Regions from separate parts of the Micromonospora sp. LOL_015 genome, predicted to be linked through region 3. Evidence: riboswitches for the same ligand, from Rfam matches in the RefSeq annotation. Region 3 holds a riboswitch; each other region holds the start of a gene.
The links. Region 3 has a riboswitch for cyclic di-AMP ahead of ACFHWU_RS03745 (NlpC/P60 family protein). Riboswitches for the same ligand answer to the same signal wherever they lie in the genome.
Positions count from the first base shown of each region.

Region 1 (5,633 bases), on a different contig from region 3:
CGTCGTGACCCGCAGGCCGGTGTCTGTCGGGTGGTGATGAACCGTGCACCCCGCTCGGGCCGTACTCCTGGCCAGGACCAACCGACCGGCGTTGGCCAGGACCAACCGACCGGGCGGGCAGTGACGAGGATCGCAGGAGGGGTAGTGACGGGAATCGCTGCGCCCCTGCCCGGTGTCGTGGTGTGCTGGGAGTCTGCCACGCCCCGCCGACCTGAGTGCATCGGGCAGTCGGCCGGCCCGACGCAGCGTGGCGATCGAGGAGCCTGGCAGGAAACGCCAATCCCGCTCACAGCAATTATTCAGGCAATCGTGTCAGCTTCGACTCACGAGACGGAATCCCTGACGCGTCTCATCTGTTGTGCAGGTGTCGGCGCCATACGGCGGGCCTGCCACATCAGGTTCGCCGGATCGGAGGCGGACGTGACGGGGGAGAGGCTGATGGAGATGCGCATCGCAGGTGACAGGGCACGACGTGGGGTTAACGAGGGGACCGTGAGCAACGTGGAGAAGACGATGGCTTTGCGGACCGACGAGGTCGCCGAGGAGCGGGACCTCGTTGGCGTCTACCTGCATGAGATCTCCCGCACGCCGCTGCTCGACGCGGCCCGGGAAGTCGACCTCTCCAAGGCGATCGAGGCCGGTCTGTACGCGGAGCACCTGCTGGAGCAGGGCGTGCCGCGGGCCGGGGTGAGCCGCGAGGAGCTGGAGCGGCTGGTCGTCGAGGGTGAACGGGCCAAGGACCTGTTCATCCGGGCCAACCTGCGTCTGGTGGTGTCGATCGCCCGCCGCTACGTCCGGTCCGGGATGCCGATGCTGGACCTGATCCAGGAGGGCAACACCGGTCTGGTCCGCGCGGTGGAGAAGTTCGACTACGAGCGTGGTTTCAAGTTCTCCACCTACGCGACCTGGTGGATTCGGCAGGCCATCAGCCGGGCGATCGCCCAGCAGGAGCGGACCGTACGGCTTCCGGTGCACCTGGTCGAGGACGTCAACCGGATGCGCAACGTGGCCCGCCAGTTGACCCGGGAGCTCGGTTCGGACCCGGAGCCGGAGCAGATCGCCGCCTCGCTCGGCGTGCCGGTCGAGCGGGTGCACGAGCTGGTGCGGTGGTCGCAGGACACGGTGTCGCTGGACACCCCGGTCGGCGACGACGGCGACACCAACCTGGGCGACCTGGTGGCCGACAGCGACGCACCGTCGCCGGAGGACATCGTGCTCACCGGTTTGGAGCGGCAGCGGATCGAGGGCCTGCTCAACCACCTGGACGACCGGTCCGCCGGCATCATGCGGGCCCGGTACGGCTTGGAGGACGGGCGGGAGCACTCGCTGACCGAGGTCGCTTCGCGCTTCTCACTGTCCCGGGAGCGCATCCGTCAGCTGGAGATCCAGGCGCTGGGCCGGCTGCGGGAGCTGGCCCGGGCGGAGGGACTGCAGGCTGCCTGATCCGCCGATGAACTGACAACCCACCGACGAACTGCCGACGGCCCGGCATCCGCAAGGCGGATGCCGGGCCGTCGGCAGTGTCGCGCGAGCGACCGGGTCAGCGGACCCGGCCGTAGCCGTACGGCGGCATCATGTCCACACTGGCCAGCTCGACGGTACGGCCGAAGGTGGGTGCGTGGATCACCTGGCCGCCGCCCACGTACAGGCCGACGTGGGCGAGACCGTTGTAGAACACCAGGTCACCGGGCTGCAGTGCGCCACGGTCGATTTTCGCGACCACGTCCCACTGCATCGCCGCGTTGTGCGGCAGGCTCTTGCCGGCGGTACGCCACGCGGCAAGCGTCAGGCCCGAGCAGTCGTAACCGTTCGGGCCGCTGGCAGCCCAGACGTACGGCTTGCCGATGGCTCCGTACGCGAACTCGACGACCGAGCCGGCGGCACCGGACACCGACGGGACGGTTCCGGTGTACGACGAGCCGGTCTGGCTCGCGGCACCGTAGGCCCGTTCCCGCTTGTCCATCAGCTCGTCGATGTCCGCTTCGATGCTCTTCTTGCGGTCGGCGAGCTCCTTGACCTGGGCGTCCTGCTTCTTCAGTGCCGCCTGCAGCTTCTCCTGCTCGGCCAGGTAGGTCAGTTGGGTGCTGGTGAACTCGCTGAGCCGCTGCTGCCGGTCCCGGGCCAGGTGGTCCAGGGTGCCGAGCCGGTGGATAAAGCTGCCGGAGGTGCCGTCGAGCAGGGCGCTCGCGGTGCTCAACCCGCCGGTCTTGTACGCGTTGACCGCGATCTGACCGACCTCGGTCTGCGCTGCCGCGAGTTCGGCCTGCAGCGGGCCGAGCTTGGCGTCGATCTCCTCGGCCGCCGCCCGGGTGGCCTTGGCCTCCTCCCTGAGCCGGTTGTACGACTCGACGACCTTGGCCAGCTCTTCGGATTCCTCGTCGATCTGCTGCGTGAGTTCGCTGACCGTCGGCTGGGCGGTCGCGGCGGTCGCCGGTACCACCAGGCCGAGGCTTACGCCGGCCAGCATCAGGGTGCGCAGCAGAATCCGCGCTGTTGACAAGAACGCAGAACCCTTCTTCCTCGCCGCCTACCGGGTTAGCTGACGGATTCGGGCGGGAAGTTCGCCCTACCGCGGTGAACCGCGGATTCACCCCAGTTGCCGATGGGTCCCCGGATCGCAACCGTGAGATCACTGTTTGTAACGTCAGATAATCTCAGGATGGCGATTCGGCGGCACTGGACCGGCGTCACCGCTTCCCGGCGACTGGCGACCGGACCAGCTGGTCCAACTTAGCCGCAAGGGTTACGACGCGGAAAGTGCTGCGATCGTGATCCGTGGCATGGAACTGGCCGGAGCCCGTTGACAGTTACTGGATGTGACGGTTGGCTGCTCTGGGCAACATTCCTGTTGCCTTCGCGTGACCGGTTGACTCCGGCGCGTCGTCATTGGACAGCGTCTGATCAATTGCGAATAATGCGTCATTAGTCGGTCTGTGCGGTTGTCGTCAGTAAGCTATCCGGATGAATAGCCGCAAAAGGTCTGATTCGCCATCCAGGACGCGGCCTGCCGTACGTCATTCTGCTAGGTGGCAGAATGACCACCTTCCATCGAGTAGCTAGCTGTTTGCACAATGGACCCGCAAGGTCAGCGCCGCACGAGCCCTTCGGAGGCAGCTATGCGTGCTACTCGCCAGACCCCGCCCCGACGCGGTTCCCCGGTGCCCGCCCAGTCCGGCTCCAGTGTCGGACGGACCTTCTACCGGCAGCCCGGCATCTGCGTGACCGGTGAATGGTTCGTCGTGGCCGGCCGGCGTTTCGCCGTCCGCGACCTCACCGAACTCCGGACCGCGCGAGGCGCCCGCGATTGGCTCACCGGCCGGGTGATCGCGGTGACCGCCCTGACCCTGGCGGCGGTCGCGGTGACCGTCGGCTACACCCGCGGGTTGGACGAGGTCAGCGCGGGTGTCTACCTCGCCATGCTGGCGGCTGCGTTCGTGCCGGTGGCGGTCGCCTGGCTCGGCGACCGGTTGCGGCCGCGGGCGTACGAACTATGGGGCCGTCACCAGGGACTGCTGTTGCTGCTGTTCAGCACCGACGACGAACGCCAGTACGGCCAGGTGAGCCGGGCGTTGATGCGGGCTCGGGAGATCTCCCGGCTGGCCGGTCTGTCCGAGCCGGTCACCATCGAGCCGTGGGTGCCCGACCAGCGGTGAGCGGGCCCGGCCGCCGTCGCGGTCGTCGGCGGGCTGGTCGACGTCGATCAGCCCGCGTCCGGCCCGTCCAGCCGCCGGGCGAGGTCGTGCAGCATCGCCACCGAGTCGGCTGGCGACAGGGATTCCGCCCGTAGTCGGTCGAAGACATGCTGGTACGGCCGGACCTCGTCGGCCCGGTCGATGACCTCCTCGACCAGAGCGCTCTCCACGTACACCACGTCAGCGTCGGCCTGGTCGGCGAAGTGCAGGATGACGAACGGCCCGAGCACCGTGTTGCTTCCGGCGGCGAACGGCAGCACCCGGACCGTGACATGAGGCGCCGCTGACATCTTCGCCACATGCTGGAGCTGCTCGCGCAGCACCCGCGGGCCGCCGGTCATCCGGCGCAGCGCAGCCTCGTCGATGATCACCTCGATCTGCGGCGGATCGGCGCCGAAGAGCACCTCGTGCTGGCGGGCCAGCCGGATCTGCACCCGCCCTTCGATCTCGGCCGCCGGTACATGGTGCGGGCCGTCGGCCGGGATCACCGCGCGGGCGTACTCCTCGGTCTGTAGCAGGCCGGGGAAGCTGATTGGCTGAAAGTACCGCAGTGCCGACGCTTCCGCCTCCAGCCCGATGTAGGCCGCGTAGGCGGCCGGCACCCGATCCTTGTAGCCGCTCCACCAGGCGCGCCGTCGTGCCGCCCGGGCCAGCTCGACGAGCTCCTGCACCTGCTGCTGGTCGCGTACGCCGTACAGGTCCAGCAAAGCCTTGACGTCGTTGGTCGAGATGCTGACCGAACCCGACTCGATCCGGATCAGCTTCGACAGCGACCAGTCCATTTGAGCGGCGACGTAGTCCTGGGTCAGCGCGGCGGCATCGCGTGCCCGGCGTAGCGCCGCACGCAGCCGGCGACGCCCGATGGTCGGGCCCTGGTGTCGGGCAGGCATGGGAACGCTCCGGGGGGGGTGCCTTGCAGAGTGCCACCTGGCTGGTTGCCACCCTGTTGCAGGCTACACCGCCGCCGTCAGGTCTGCTAAGGACGGCCGGCCCTCCGCATGGTCCGAACGGCGGTTTCACCGGGTTTTCGCGGTGTCGCCCAGTCGCGTCGGCAAGATCGGGGACTGATACAGTCCGCCCGATTGCCTGCGTGCTCTGATGGCAAATTTACCGATTTATCCTTATTGAGGAGTCTAGGTGACTGTGATCAGCACTGCCGGTCCGGCGTGGCGTAAGAGCCGCCGCTGCGAGGCGACGACCTGCGTCGAGGTAGCCGAGATCGGCTCGGCGGTCGGGGTGCGCAACTCCACCGACCCCGGAGTGCACCTGGAATTCTCGGCAGCAGCCTGGTCGGCATTCGTCGCCGGGCTGTCCGGTGCGCCGACCAGCTCCGGCGGCCACACGATGGGTTGATCCGACGCCGCACGAGGCTCGGCTCCCCGGCCGCCGACAACGTCGGCCGTACGCCCCGGCCGGGTCGGCCCGACGACGGTGCCGGCCCGGCCGGGGCACCGTCAACCGGTCACCGCCCGCCCGGTCTCAGCCGGTGAACACCTTGTCCGGCTCGGTACGCGGTTGCTCGCTCGCCCAGCGGCTGACCACCCGCTCGGCGTAGAACGACACGAACGGCACCGTCCCGGCCAGCATGATCGCCAGGATCCGGCCGAGTGACCAGTTGGCCCGCCGGGCCAGGTCGAACGCGGCGACCAGATAGACCATGTAGAGGAACCCGTGCGCCGGCCCGACCGTCTCGACCACGATGGCCCGGTCGAACAGGTACTTCAACGGCATGCCGATCACCATCAGCAGGATCAGCACCACGCCGACCACGTACGCGATCAGCCGGTACCGGGTGAGTGCGCCTGACACTGTCGTCCGTCCCTTTCTCTTCCGGTCAGCCCGGGTAGTCGCCGGCCCTGGCGTGCGGATTCGCGTTCAGCCAGGCCAGGTAGTTGTTGTAGGCGGACAACTCCGGGTCGTCCGGGCCGGGGGCGGCGGTCA
Region 1 covers NZ_JBHMIO010000011.1:123,488-129,120, reverse strand. The annotation lists gene ACFHWU_RS12685 (dTMP kinase) at 1-8, shown strand, start outside; gene ACFHWU_RS12680 (sigma-70 family RNA polymerase sigma factor) at 451-1,443, shown strand; gene ACFHWU_RS12675 (NlpC/P60 family protein) at 1,541-2,500, opposite strand; cyclic di-AMP (ydaO/yuaA leader) riboswitch at 2,511-2,642, opposite strand; gene ACFHWU_RS12670 (DUF6232 family protein) at 3,117-3,653, shown strand; gene ACFHWU_RS12665 (helix-turn-helix domain-containing protein) at 3,701-4,582, opposite strand; gene ACFHWU_RS12660 (DUF397 domain-containing protein) at 4,830-5,045, shown strand; gene ACFHWU_RS12655 (DUF3817 domain-containing protein) at 5,172-5,501, opposite strand; gene ACFHWU_RS12650 (hypothetical protein) at 5,527-5,633, opposite strand, start outside.
Region 1: linked by a shared signal. The riboswitch ahead of ACFHWU_RS12675 (NlpC/P60 family protein) and the one ahead of ACFHWU_RS03745 (NlpC/P60 family protein) in region 3 are both predicted to bind cyclic di-AMP.

Region 2 (5,633 bases), on a different contig from region 3:
GCCGGGCGCCGGACCAGCAGCATTTCAAGTACGGCGAACTCCTTGCGGGTGAGCGTCAGCAGGACGCCGGCGCGGCGCACCTCCCGGCGGGCGGCGTCGACCTCCAGATCCGCCACCCGCAGCAGCGGTGGGGTGGTGGCGCCACGGCGTCGGCAGAGCGCCCGGACCCGCAGCACCAGTTCGGCGGTGACGAAGGGCTTCACCACGTAGTCGTCGACGCCGGCCTGAAACCCGGCGATCCGGTCCCCGGCGCTGTCCAGCGCGGTGAGCACCAGGGCCGGTGTGGTGAGCCCGGCCCGCCGTCGGTGGCCGAGCTGGTGCAGTGAGTCGCCTTCCGGAAGGATCCGGTCGAGCACCAGGCAGTCGTAGTCGTTGATGCTCATGCTCAGGTCGGCCTGGCTCCAGTCGGCCGCCTGGTCGACGGCGAATCCGCCGGAGCGCAGCGCGGTGACGACGGCACTGCGTACCTCGGGGTCGTCCTCGACCACCAGCACCCGCATGCGGGCGAGGCTAGCAAGCCGCCGTCACCAGCGCGTCTTCGACGAGGGTCAGCCCGAGGACGCGCACCGGTCGCCGTTGAGCAGGAAGTCCGTCGGCGGCGGGTTGCTCACCGAGTGCCTGACCACGAAACCGAGCTGTACGCTGCCGCCGGCCGGGATCCGGCTGTTCCACGGCGTGTTGGTGACGGTGATGTCCGGCGGGACCAGGTCGACCGGTAAGGGCCCGGCCCGACCGTCGCCGCAGATCGGGCGCGGCAACCCAGCCACTGCCCAGGCCCCAATACACAACGAAGCCTGCCGATGCATCGACAGGCCGGGCAGCGCTGTCGGACAGATCGGCGTCGCGGTCCTGACTTGTTGGCGATTCCCCGCCGTAACAATCGAGGACTAGCGTGGGGACGGGGAGGGCAACCCCCGTCCCCACCATCAGTTGCTGAACACGCACGAGCGGTCTGGCGTCCGGGTCGTGCGTGACGCGCGGGAGCCGGGCCACGCGAGTGGCTCTGGTTCCACCTCCTCTCGACAGGTGGTGCGCGGGCTGGCGGCGGAGTCCGGGCTTGGCCCGCCGCCAGCCTCGGGAGCTGTGCGGTTGACACGGTGATGTCGCCATCGCCGCGCCACGCGTCGACTACTTCAACGGGGGCACATCCATCGATGGAAGCGCTCCCATGCAGGGACTGTAGCCTGAGTCACGAGTTTGCGAAAGTCCGGCGGCTGATCAGCTCACGAAATGAAGGTGTGATGAGGCGTTCACGCCCATGTTCACCGGCCGAACTGCTGAACCGCCGTGGTTGCCCCGGCGACGATCAGCAGCGCATCCGGCGGGATCAACGTCTCAGGTCCCGCGTACCTCAGCTGCCGGTCCCGCTCCTTGATCCCGACCACCGTGATGCCGTACCGCTGACGTAGCCGGCACTCGGCCAACGTCCGGCCGGCGGCGTCCGGCGGGGCGCAGACCTTGGCGATGGCGAACCCGTCGTCGAACTCGATGAAGTCGAGCATCCGACTGGCCAGCAGGCGGGCTACCCGGTCACCCATCGCCGCCTCCGGAAGGATCACATGGTGCGCGCCGACCGAGGCGAGGATCCGGCCGTGCTTGGCGGTGACCGCCTTCGCCCAGACCTCCGGGACACCCAGCTCGGTCAGCGCCACCACGGTAAGGATGCTGGCCTCGACGTCCGAGCCGATGCCGACCACCGCGCGGGGGCAGTCGGCGACGCCACACTGGCGCAACGCCTGGTCATCGGTTGAATCCGCCTCGATCACCCTCGGCAGCCGCTCGGACCAGCGATGCACCCGTTTGGGATGCTCGTCGATGCCCAGCACATCGTGGCCGAGGCGGAGCAGAGACTGGGCGACCTGACCACCGAACCGGCCGAGGCCGATCACCACCACGCTGTCGGCGTCCGGCGGCCCGACCGGGGAATCGTCATCTCTCACCGAAGATCCGTCCGACGCTACGACTTTCCCGCTTCCTCATACGCACTGTAGTCAGCCGCTAACCTCGGCGCAGCGATACCGACCCCTGACGACTTGTCGTACGCCGTCGAACGCAGAAAGTGGACATCACCGAAAGTCGTTGGCTGGTAACGGATTTTTCCAGCTCAGTCAGGATTGTCGAGGTGTTGATGCCGGTGACCAATCCGGTAAGCTTGCCGGCGGTCTTCGCCAGGCGGCGCCCACCGGTGCCGGCGGTGACCGCCGCCCAATCGCCCTCCGGGGTGAGCCGGGGAACCACGTTTCCACCGGGGTGAATCCGCGCCAGCGGTAGGGATCGTTCCGTCCCGAACCCGTCAGCTAACTCGGTCGGCGGCCAAGGAAAGGAACAGGATGACCGCACCCCTCCGCCGGCGGATTCCGACGACCGCGGCCCTCGCCGCCGTCGCCGCCCTGCTCGCTGGGTTCGTCGTAGTGTCGCCAGCCGCCGCTCAGGATCCGGATGACGAAGGCGCCCCGCCACTGCTCAGCGAAGTGCTCGAATCGACCGGCCGGGGCTTCGTCGAAGCCAAGGCGGCGGTCGACGAGTCCCGCAAACGCCAGTTAAAGCTCAACCTCGAGTTGGAAAAGGTCGAGGAACGGATTTCCGCGCTGACCCCACAGATCGGCCAGGTCGCCTCCAACTCGTACCGTCTCGGCCGGATCACCCCGGTGATGGTCCTGCTCAACAGCGCGGACCCGGACGAGTTGCTGGAACGCGCCGAAGGCCTGGACATGATCGCCATGCACGACAACAAGCGGATTCGGGAGCTCAACGAGGCACGCGAACAGGCAGCTCGGGCAGTCGCCGCGATCGACGCCGAAGTGGCCCGCGAGGAACAGCAACTCGAGGCAATGGCCCGGCAGAAGGAAGAGGCCGAAAAGGCCCTGCAACTGGTCGGCGCGGTCGCCACCAACGGGTTCGTCTCGGCCACCTCGCCGGTCGCCGCCCAGGCGCCGCGTAACTCGGACGGTTCCTGGCCGTCCCAGTCGTGCAGTCTGGACGACCCCACCACGAGCGGCTGTATCACTCCGCGCACCATGCACGCGCTGAACGAAGCGAAAAAGGCCGGCTTCACCCGCTTCGTCTCCTGCTTCCGCCCCGGTGGGCCGTTCGAGCACCCCAAGGGGCGGGCCTGCGACTTCTCCGCCCAGCAGCAGGGGTTCGGCGGCGACGCCTTCGGCGACGACCGGCTGTACGGCAACAACCTGACCGCCTTCCTGGTCCGCAACGCCGACAAGCTCGGCATCCTCTACGTCATCTGGTACCGCCAGTTCTGGTCACCGACCACCGGTTGGAGTTCGTACAGCGGCGCCAACGGCGATCCGAACAGCGACCACACCAACCACGTACATCTGTCCCTGCTGTGACCTGACCTCCTCTCCTCCTGCGGTGCCGGGTCGGCCCGGCACCGCACGAGGAGGTGGTCAGTCGGTACGCGCCGACCGGCGTACCGGTGACCGGCCGGTCGGCTGCTGCGGCGGCGGACCGACCGGATTGGCCGGCGGGATCGCCCGGGTGACCGGCTTGTCCGCAGCCACCGTGATCGGCTCGCCGTGGTGGGTAAGGTCAACGGTGGCGTTCGGGTCGACGTCACGCAGCGAGTAGGTCACCTCGTCATGCTGGACCGCCACCCGCAGCCGCAGGCCCCGCCACATCATGGCGAACTCCAGCCGGTTGATCCGCTGCGGCAGCCGGGGAGCGAAGGTCAGCTCCCCGCCGTGGTCACGCATCCCCCCGAAGCCGGCGACCAGCGCGAGCCACGCCCCGGCCAGGGCGGCCACGTGGATGCCGTCGCGGGTGTTGCGGTTGATGTCGTGCAGGTCCATCAACGCGGCCTCACCCATGTAGTCGTGGGCGAGCTCCAGATGGCCGGTCTCCGCGGCTATCACCGACTGAGTGCACGCCGACAACGACGAGTCCCGCACCGTACGCCGCTCGTAGTAGGCGAAGTTGCGGGCCTTCTCCTGCTCGGTGAACGCGTCGCCCCGCCAGTGCATCGCCAGCGCCAGGTCGGCCTGCTTGACTACCTGCTTGCGGTACAGATCGAAGTACGGGTAGTGCAGCAGCAGCGGATAGTGGTCCTGCGGGGCGCCGGCGAAGTCCCACTCCTGGTGCCGGGTGAACCCGGCCGACTGCGGGTGCACGCCCAGCTCGTCGTCGTACGGGACGTGCATCGACAGCGCCGCGTCCCGCCAGGCCGCGGTCTCCTCGTCGTCGACGCCGAGCACCCAGGCCCGGTCGGCGTAGCGCAGCGCGCAGTCGGCGGCGGTCAGCAGGTTCCGCTGCGCCATCAGGTTGGTGTAGATGTTGTCGTCGACCACGGCGGTGTACTCGTCCGGCCCGGTCACCCCGTCGATGTGGAACCGGCCGTGCCGGTCGTGGTGGCCCAGCGAACGCCACAACCGGGCGGTCTCCACCAGCAGTTCGAGGCCGATCTCCCGCTCGAACTCGACGTCCCCGGTAGCGTGCACGTACCGTCGGACCGCGTCGGCGATGTCCGCCGCCACGTGGAACGCGGCCGTGCCGGCCGGCCAGTACGCCGAGCACTCCTGGCCACGGATGGTCCGCCACGGGAACGCCGCCCCGTTGAGCCCGAGCATCCGGGCCCGCTCCCGCGCCTGGTCCAGGGTCGAGTGCCGCCAGCGCAGCACCGAGGCGACCGCCCCTGGCTGGGTATAGGTCAGTACCGGCAGCACGAACATCTCGGTGTCCCAGAAGGCGTGCCCGTCGTATCCCGGTCCGGTCAGGCCCTTCGCCGCGATCGGCCGCTGCTCGGCTCGGGCACCGGCCTGCAGCACGTGGAACAGCCCGAACCGGACCGCCTGCTGGATCTCCGGGTCGCCGTCCACCCGCACGTCCGAGTGGCCCCAGAAGTCGTCGAGGTACTTGCGCTGCTCGGCGCAGAGCCCTTCCCAGCCGGAGATCCGGGCGCCGGCCAACGCCGCGCCGACCTGGTCGCGCAGCGCCGGCAACGAGCGCTGACTGGACCAACCGTACGTCAGCAGCTTCACCATCCGCAGCCGCTGCCCCGGCTCCAGCAGGCAGGAGACGGTGGTCCGGACCCAGTCGTCGAAACCCTCGGTGCTGACCGACACCTCGCCGGGGCCGTCGATATCGTGCCCCATCGCCGCCGCCATCCGCAGCCCGCTGGCCTTGGTCCGGTGAATGAGCAGCCCGCCGTCGGGCTGCACCAGCCGCTCCTCGGCCTGCAGCGGCGTCTCCAGCACCGCCGCGACGCGCGGGTCCTTGCTCTGTGCCGGCAGCTCCTCATTGGCGACCAGCTCGGACTGCACGATGATGCGCAACGGTTCGTCGACCGCCTCCACCTCGAAGCAGATCGCCGCGACCGCCCGTTGGGTGAACGACACCAGCCGGGTGCTGCGGACCCGGGCGGTACGCCCGGCCGGCGAGCGCCACTCCAGCCGGCGGTCCAGCAGACCGGCCCGCAGGTCGAGCACCCGCTCGTGGGAGAGCAGGTCGCCGTAGCGCACGTCGAACGGCTCGTCGTCGATCAGCAGCCGGATCGGTTTGCCGTTGGTGACGTTGACCAGCGTCTGGCCGGACTCGGGGAAGCCGTAGCCGGCTTCGGCGTACGGCAGCGGCCGCAACTCGTAGAACGAGTTCAGGTAGGTGCCGGGCAGGCCGTGCGGTTC
Region 2 covers NZ_JBHMIO010000003.1:206,146-211,778, forward strand. The annotation lists gene ACFHWU_RS05055 (winged helix-turn-helix domain-containing protein) at 1-500, opposite strand, end outside; gene ACFHWU_RS05060 (cellulose binding domain-containing protein) at 549-758, opposite strand; gene ACFHWU_RS05065 (potassium channel family protein) at 1,263-1,940, opposite strand; cyclic di-AMP (ydaO/yuaA leader) riboswitch at 2,193-2,328, shown strand; gene ACFHWU_RS05070 (coiled-coil domain-containing protein) at 2,331-3,347, shown strand; gene ACFHWU_RS05075 (glycoside hydrolase family 65 protein) at 3,405-5,633, opposite strand, start outside.
Region 2: linked by a shared signal. The riboswitch ahead of ACFHWU_RS05070 (coiled-coil domain-containing protein) and the one ahead of ACFHWU_RS03745 (NlpC/P60 family protein) in region 3 are both predicted to bind cyclic di-AMP.

Region 3 (5,633 bases):
GACGGAGAACTCGAACAGTCGCCAGTCGACGTGCGGCACGGCCCCGAGATCGCTGGCGAGCCGACCCACCTTGGCCGGATCGGTGACCGGATGCGCCCGACCTGCCAGGTACGCCTCGTCGTCACTCTCCTCCGGCGGGAACGAGTGCAGCGCGTACCGGCCATCCCGCTCCAGGTCACGCCGCTTCGGCGAGTCGATGATGAAGCAGAACAGCCCGTTGTCGGTGATCACCGGGGAGACCGGGTGCACCCGGGGACCACCGTCGGCTCGGACGGTGGCGAGGTAGCCGAGGCCGGGACCGTACTGCTGCATGAGGAGTCGGATCGCCGTGGCCAGGCGGGGCTCGTCGGCTGCGAACTCGGACCAGGTTGCCATGCGATGATTCTATCGAACATGTGTACGAAGAGATAGGGGGATCGCCCGTCCAGGCCAATCCGGGTACGTACCGGCCGGACAGCCGGCCGCGCGGTCGCACCGGCCGGACGGTCGCTATCGTGTGACGATGCTTCTCTCCGACCGGGACATCGTCGCGGAGACCAAGACCGGCGGACTCTCCCTCGAGCCGTTCGAACCTTCGCTCGTCCAGCCGTCGAGCATCGATGTCCGGCTCGACCGGTATTTCCGGGTCTTCAACAACCACCTGTACACCCACATCGACCCGGCGACTCGGCAGGACGATCTGACGTCCCAGGTCGAGGTGCCCAGCGGCGACCCGTTCGTACTGCACCCCGGTGAGTTCGTCCTCGCCTCCACGCTCGAGGTCGTCTCGCTCGGCGACGGCCTGGCCGCCCGGCTGGAGGGCAAGTCGAGCCTGGGTCGGCTGGGCCTGCTGACCCACTCCACCGCCGGCTTCATCGACCCCGGCTTCTCCGGCCACGTGACGTTGGAGTTGTCCAACGTGGCCAACCTGCCGATCAAGCTCTGGCCCGGGATGAGAATCGGCCAGCTGTGCATCTTCCGGCTCTCGTCGACGTCCGAGCATCCGTACGGGTCGGCGGTCTACGGATCCCGGTACCAGGGACAGCGTGGACCCACTCCGAGCCGGTCCTGGCAGCGGTGGCGCACCTGGCCGACCAGCTGAACGGCTGGGCTGTCGCAGCGCCGGCGCGCCGGCGGTGGGGAGGCGAAAGGCGCCCTCCCAAGCCGGGGGGAGACATGGGAGGGCGCCTTTCCGGTGGCCGGTGCTGCCGCTTGACGGGGGGATCAGCGGCATGCGCCAGGCCATGGGGAGGAGTGAGGTCTAGCCGGGCCTGCCGTAACTGTGCACACTCGAACCGATCTTGCGCATCTGCACCGGTTCGCCCGCCTGGGAGGCGTGCACGATCCAGCCGTTACCCACGTACATGCCGACGTGGGAGAGCCCGCTGTAGTAGAAGATGAGGTCGCCGGGGCGCAACTCGTCCCGGCTGACGTTGGCGGTCATTTGGCGCTGCCGGGCGGCGTTGTGCGGCAGCGTGACGCCGGCCTGCGCCCAAGCGGCCAGGGTGAGACCCGAACAGTCGTAGCTGCCCGGTCCCGCTGAACCCCAGACGTACGGCTTGCCGATCTGCGCACAGGCAAAGGTGACCGCCTTGCCGGCCGCACCGCCGGGGTAAGTCGCCGGGCAGGGCGCGGGACGCAGCGAGCCGAGGGTGTTGGTCGAGCCGTACGCCTCCAGGCGCAGGTCCTGCAACCGGTCAACCTCGGCGTCGATCTCCTTGGCCTTCGCCGCCAGCTGAGCCTCGGTGCTGGTCAGCTCGACGATCAAATCGTCGAGCGGGGCCTTCTTCGCGGCGTACTCGTTCCTGAGGTCGACGACGGCCTGCACGTCGCGGGCCTGCCGCCGGGCGAACTGGTCCAGCAGCTCGAGCTGGTCGGCGAGGTGGGTCGGCTTGCCGTTGGTCAGGATCGCGTTGAAGACCGACGGACTACCACCCTTGTACGACCGGGCGGCGAACTCGCTGACCCGGTCCATCGCCAGGTCGATCTGGATCTGCAGTGGCTTGATCTTCTTCTGTAGTTCGTCCGCCTGCTTCTTTTTGGCGGCAAGGTCCTGCCGTACGGCATTGTGCCGTTCGATCGTTGGTTCGAGCTCGGCCCAGACCTCGTCGATCTGCGACTCGATCTCGGCGACGGTGGGCTGCGCCTGCGCCGGCGCTGCTACCAGCAGCAGACCGACGCCGGTGGTGGCGGCGACCAACGCGGTGAGTACTCGGCTAGGGTCGTGCGGCGATTTTCGCCGATGGTCGCGGCTGGACCACCGGAGGTATCGCCGAGGGGCGCTCGTAGCCACCGGACTCCTTCTCCCCAGACCGCCTACCGGGTTAGCTGCCGGGTTCGGGCGGAAAGGAGACGCCCTACCGCAGGTGGCCTGCGGATTCACCCCGGAAGTGCCGTGGGTCCCCGGCTCGCCGTCAGACGGCGATTAGGCGGTGTCAGGCCGAGGTCAACCCGGTTGGTTGACGTCCTCCCGACTCGACGATCCCCAAGAGTAGAGAGCGGCGTTCTCGCTACGCAAGCGAGAACATGGACTATCTCATTGAGTACACAGACGATTGCGTATCGTACATAGGCTGCCATCGCTCAAGCGTTCGAATTTTCCCGGGCGGACCGGCCCGTTCATACCGGTCCGCCCGTACGTTCGGCCAGCCAACGCGCGCCACTCAGATTGCCTCAGCAGGCTGGCTGACCTGCCACGATCAGCCGACCCGCTTGAATCCGGCGAGCGGCATGTTGTCGATGTTCTCCATCTGCACGGGTTGACCCGCGCGGGGAGCGTGCACCATCAGGCCATTACCGATGTAGATCCCCACGTGATGCAGATCACTGAAGAAGAATACGAGATCCCCGGGTTTGGCGTTGGCACGGCTGACCGAACTGCCCTGATTCCACTGAGTTCCGGTGTAATGCGTGAGGCTGACACCGGCACTTGCCCAGGCGTACTGGGTCAGGCCGGAACAGTCGAAGGCGTTCGGCCCGGTGGCACCCCAGACGTACGGCTTACCGAGCTGTGCGCAGGCGGTGCGGACCGCGGTTCCGGCGGCTCCGCCGACCGACACCGCCGGGCACGGGCCGGAGGCACCGGATCCGCCGGTGTAGCCGGTGGACTGGTACGCGGCGTTGCGCGCCCGTTCCAGGCGTTTGATCTCGGCGTTGATGGTTTTGCGCTGCTCGGCGAGCGTCTTGTCCTGTGCCTGCTGCTTCGTGATCAACTCGTCCAGCGTCTGCCGTTCGGCGAGATAGCGGTCCCGGGTCTCCAAAACAGCGGTGATCTTTTCCTGCCGACGCTTGGAGATTCGGTCCAGCACCACGAGCTGATCCGCCAGACTGGTCGGTGATCCGGTCCGGAGCAGGGCGTTCAGTTCGCTCGACGGCCCGGTCCGGTAGTAGCGGTTGGCAACCTCGCCGATCTCGTCCGCCGCCAAGTTGGCCTGCAGGGACAGGGGGCGGATCTTCTCGTCGAGCGCGGCCGCTTTCTTCTCGTTGGCCTTGAGCTCGCTGTGCACCTTGTTGTACTGCTCGATGACCGGTTCCAGTTTCAGCCACTGGGCGTCCAACTCGGCTTCGATCTCAGCCAGCGTCGGCTCGGCGTGGGCCGGCCCAGCCGGGAAGAGCAGCGCAGTTGCAGCAAGTAACAGCGCAATTGCGATACGTTGAGGAACCCGTACACGCCAATGCTCTCCGCGTCGATACCGGGACCCACTGTGACGATGGATGTGCGAATTCGCGAGCGCACGTGCCATTGGCAGCGACTCCTTCAATGGTTCGATCGCTGGGGCCTCACGGGCGGGGGTACGGAGGCCGACATCCGCAGCGGTCGGTGCATCACCTTATTGGAAAGCGCGGTGTTCGTTCAAGACCGCCTGCCGCCTCCGCTTCCCCCGCAGCTACCGCTTCTCCTGCAGTCACCGGTCTGGGCGGTTAGCGTGATGACATGGAGTCGCTCAGCCTCGCGGAGGAGCTCGTCCTGCTCAGCTATGACGGTTCCGGGGCCGCGTCCGTCGCATCCCCGGAGCTCGACTATGCCGTCGCCGGGGCGGTGTTGTGCGACCTCGCCGTCGGCGGGCAGATCTCGATTGACGCAGACGGCCGGGTGCTGGCCGGCGACGATCCCGCCGGCAGGTACGCGCCCGGCGAAGCCCCGGGTCGAGGCCACGGCCGGGAGTTCCTCGACCAGGTACGGATCAGGATCCAGGCCGAGCCTGGCCGCGCAACCCGCGACTGGGTGGTCGAGCTGTCCCACGGTGTGGTCGAGGAGGTACTCGACGGGCTGGTCGCCTCGGGGGTGCTCCGCCGGGAACGGGACCGGGTGCTCTGGGTCCTGCCCCGGACCAGGTTCGCTCCGCCGGACGGCGTCGAACCGCCCGCTGAGACGGAGACCCGGCGACGGTTGGCCGCCGCCGAGCGCGGCGCCGGACCGGTCGGACCGCGTACCGCCGCGTTGGCCTGCCTGCTGAACGCACTCGACGTGCCGGACGTCGGTGCTGCACGGCTTTCGGACGCGCGGCGCCGGCCGCCTGCGGTGCTCGGGCCGGCGGCCTGGCCGATCGCTGCGACCACCGACGTCGTCGACGGGTACCGGGCGACGGTCGCCCGCAGCGTCTTCACCGCCACCGACGTCGCGACTGGCAGCTAGCTGACCCCGGTAGGCGACGGCGCGAACCGCCGCCACAGCAACCGGACCACACTGCCGCCGACCGCCCCGATCAGCGCCCCGGTCGCGTTGTTGACCCAGTCGTAGCCGACACACTCGCGGCCGACGCCGAGCACCGCCTGGCCTACTTCGACGACGACCGGGGCCAGCACGAGCAGCCCGGTGGCCAGCACTGGCCGGTGGACCGCCAGCACCGTACAGAACGCCAGCGGTACGAACATCGCCACGTTGCCGACCCGTTCACCGAGCGAGTCGACGGTGACCAGCCCGGACCACAGCACCGCCGGATCGGTGAGCGACCGGAGGCACGCGGCGAAGACCTGGCCGTCCGGGCCGGAAACGGAGACCCCGGGGGCGAGCGGTACGCCGGACCCGGTCGGCGCCGGTGGCAGGGTGAGCGCGGCGATCGCGGCAGCGCTGACAAGCATCCCGAGCGTCGGCCAGCGCGCCCAACCGAGCCGTACGGCGAGCGGCCGGTGCACCAGCAGGCTCACGCCGGCCAGCACCGCGAGGGTGAGGAACGGCCAGGGCTGGGCGAGGAACTCGCGGGCCCAACCCAGCACCCGCTTCTCCCTACTCCTCGGCCGACGATGACGCCGACGATGCTACCGCCGGCTTGACCGACCTGAGCAGCACCGTCGCCACATCGACGACCTCGACGTTCTCGTCCGCCGCGCCACTGGACTGCTTGCCGGTGACCCCGTCGCCGAGCATGGTGTAGCAGAACGGGCAACCGACCGCGATGGTCTGGGCCCCGGTGGAGAGCGCCTCCTCGACCCGGTCGACGTTGACCCGCTTGCCGATCCGCTCTTCCATCCACATCCTCGCCCCGCCGGCACCGCAGCAGAACGAGCGTTCCGAGTTGCGCGGCATCTCCCGCAGCTGAGCCGCGTCGCCGCCCGCCTCGGCACCTGCGGTCAACGCGGCACCGAGCACCTCCCGGGGCGGGCTGAACACCCGGTTGTGCCGGCCCAGGTAGCACGGGTCGTGGTAGGTCAAC
Region 3 covers NZ_JBHMIO010000002.1:284,076-289,708, reverse strand. The annotation lists gene ACFHWU_RS03755 (pyridoxamine 5'-phosphate oxidase family protein) at 1-375, opposite strand, end outside; gene dcd (dCTP deaminase) at 503-1,081, shown strand; gene ACFHWU_RS03745 (NlpC/P60 family protein) at 1,241-2,272, opposite strand; cyclic di-AMP (ydaO/yuaA leader) riboswitch at 2,278-2,421, opposite strand; gene ACFHWU_RS03740 (NlpC/P60 family protein) at 2,679-3,722, opposite strand; gene ACFHWU_RS03735 (GOLPH3/VPS74 family protein) at 3,914-4,615, shown strand; gene ACFHWU_RS03730 (VanZ family protein) at 4,612-5,196, opposite strand; gene ACFHWU_RS03725 (heterodisulfide reductase-related iron-sulfur binding cluster) at 5,207-5,633, opposite strand, start outside.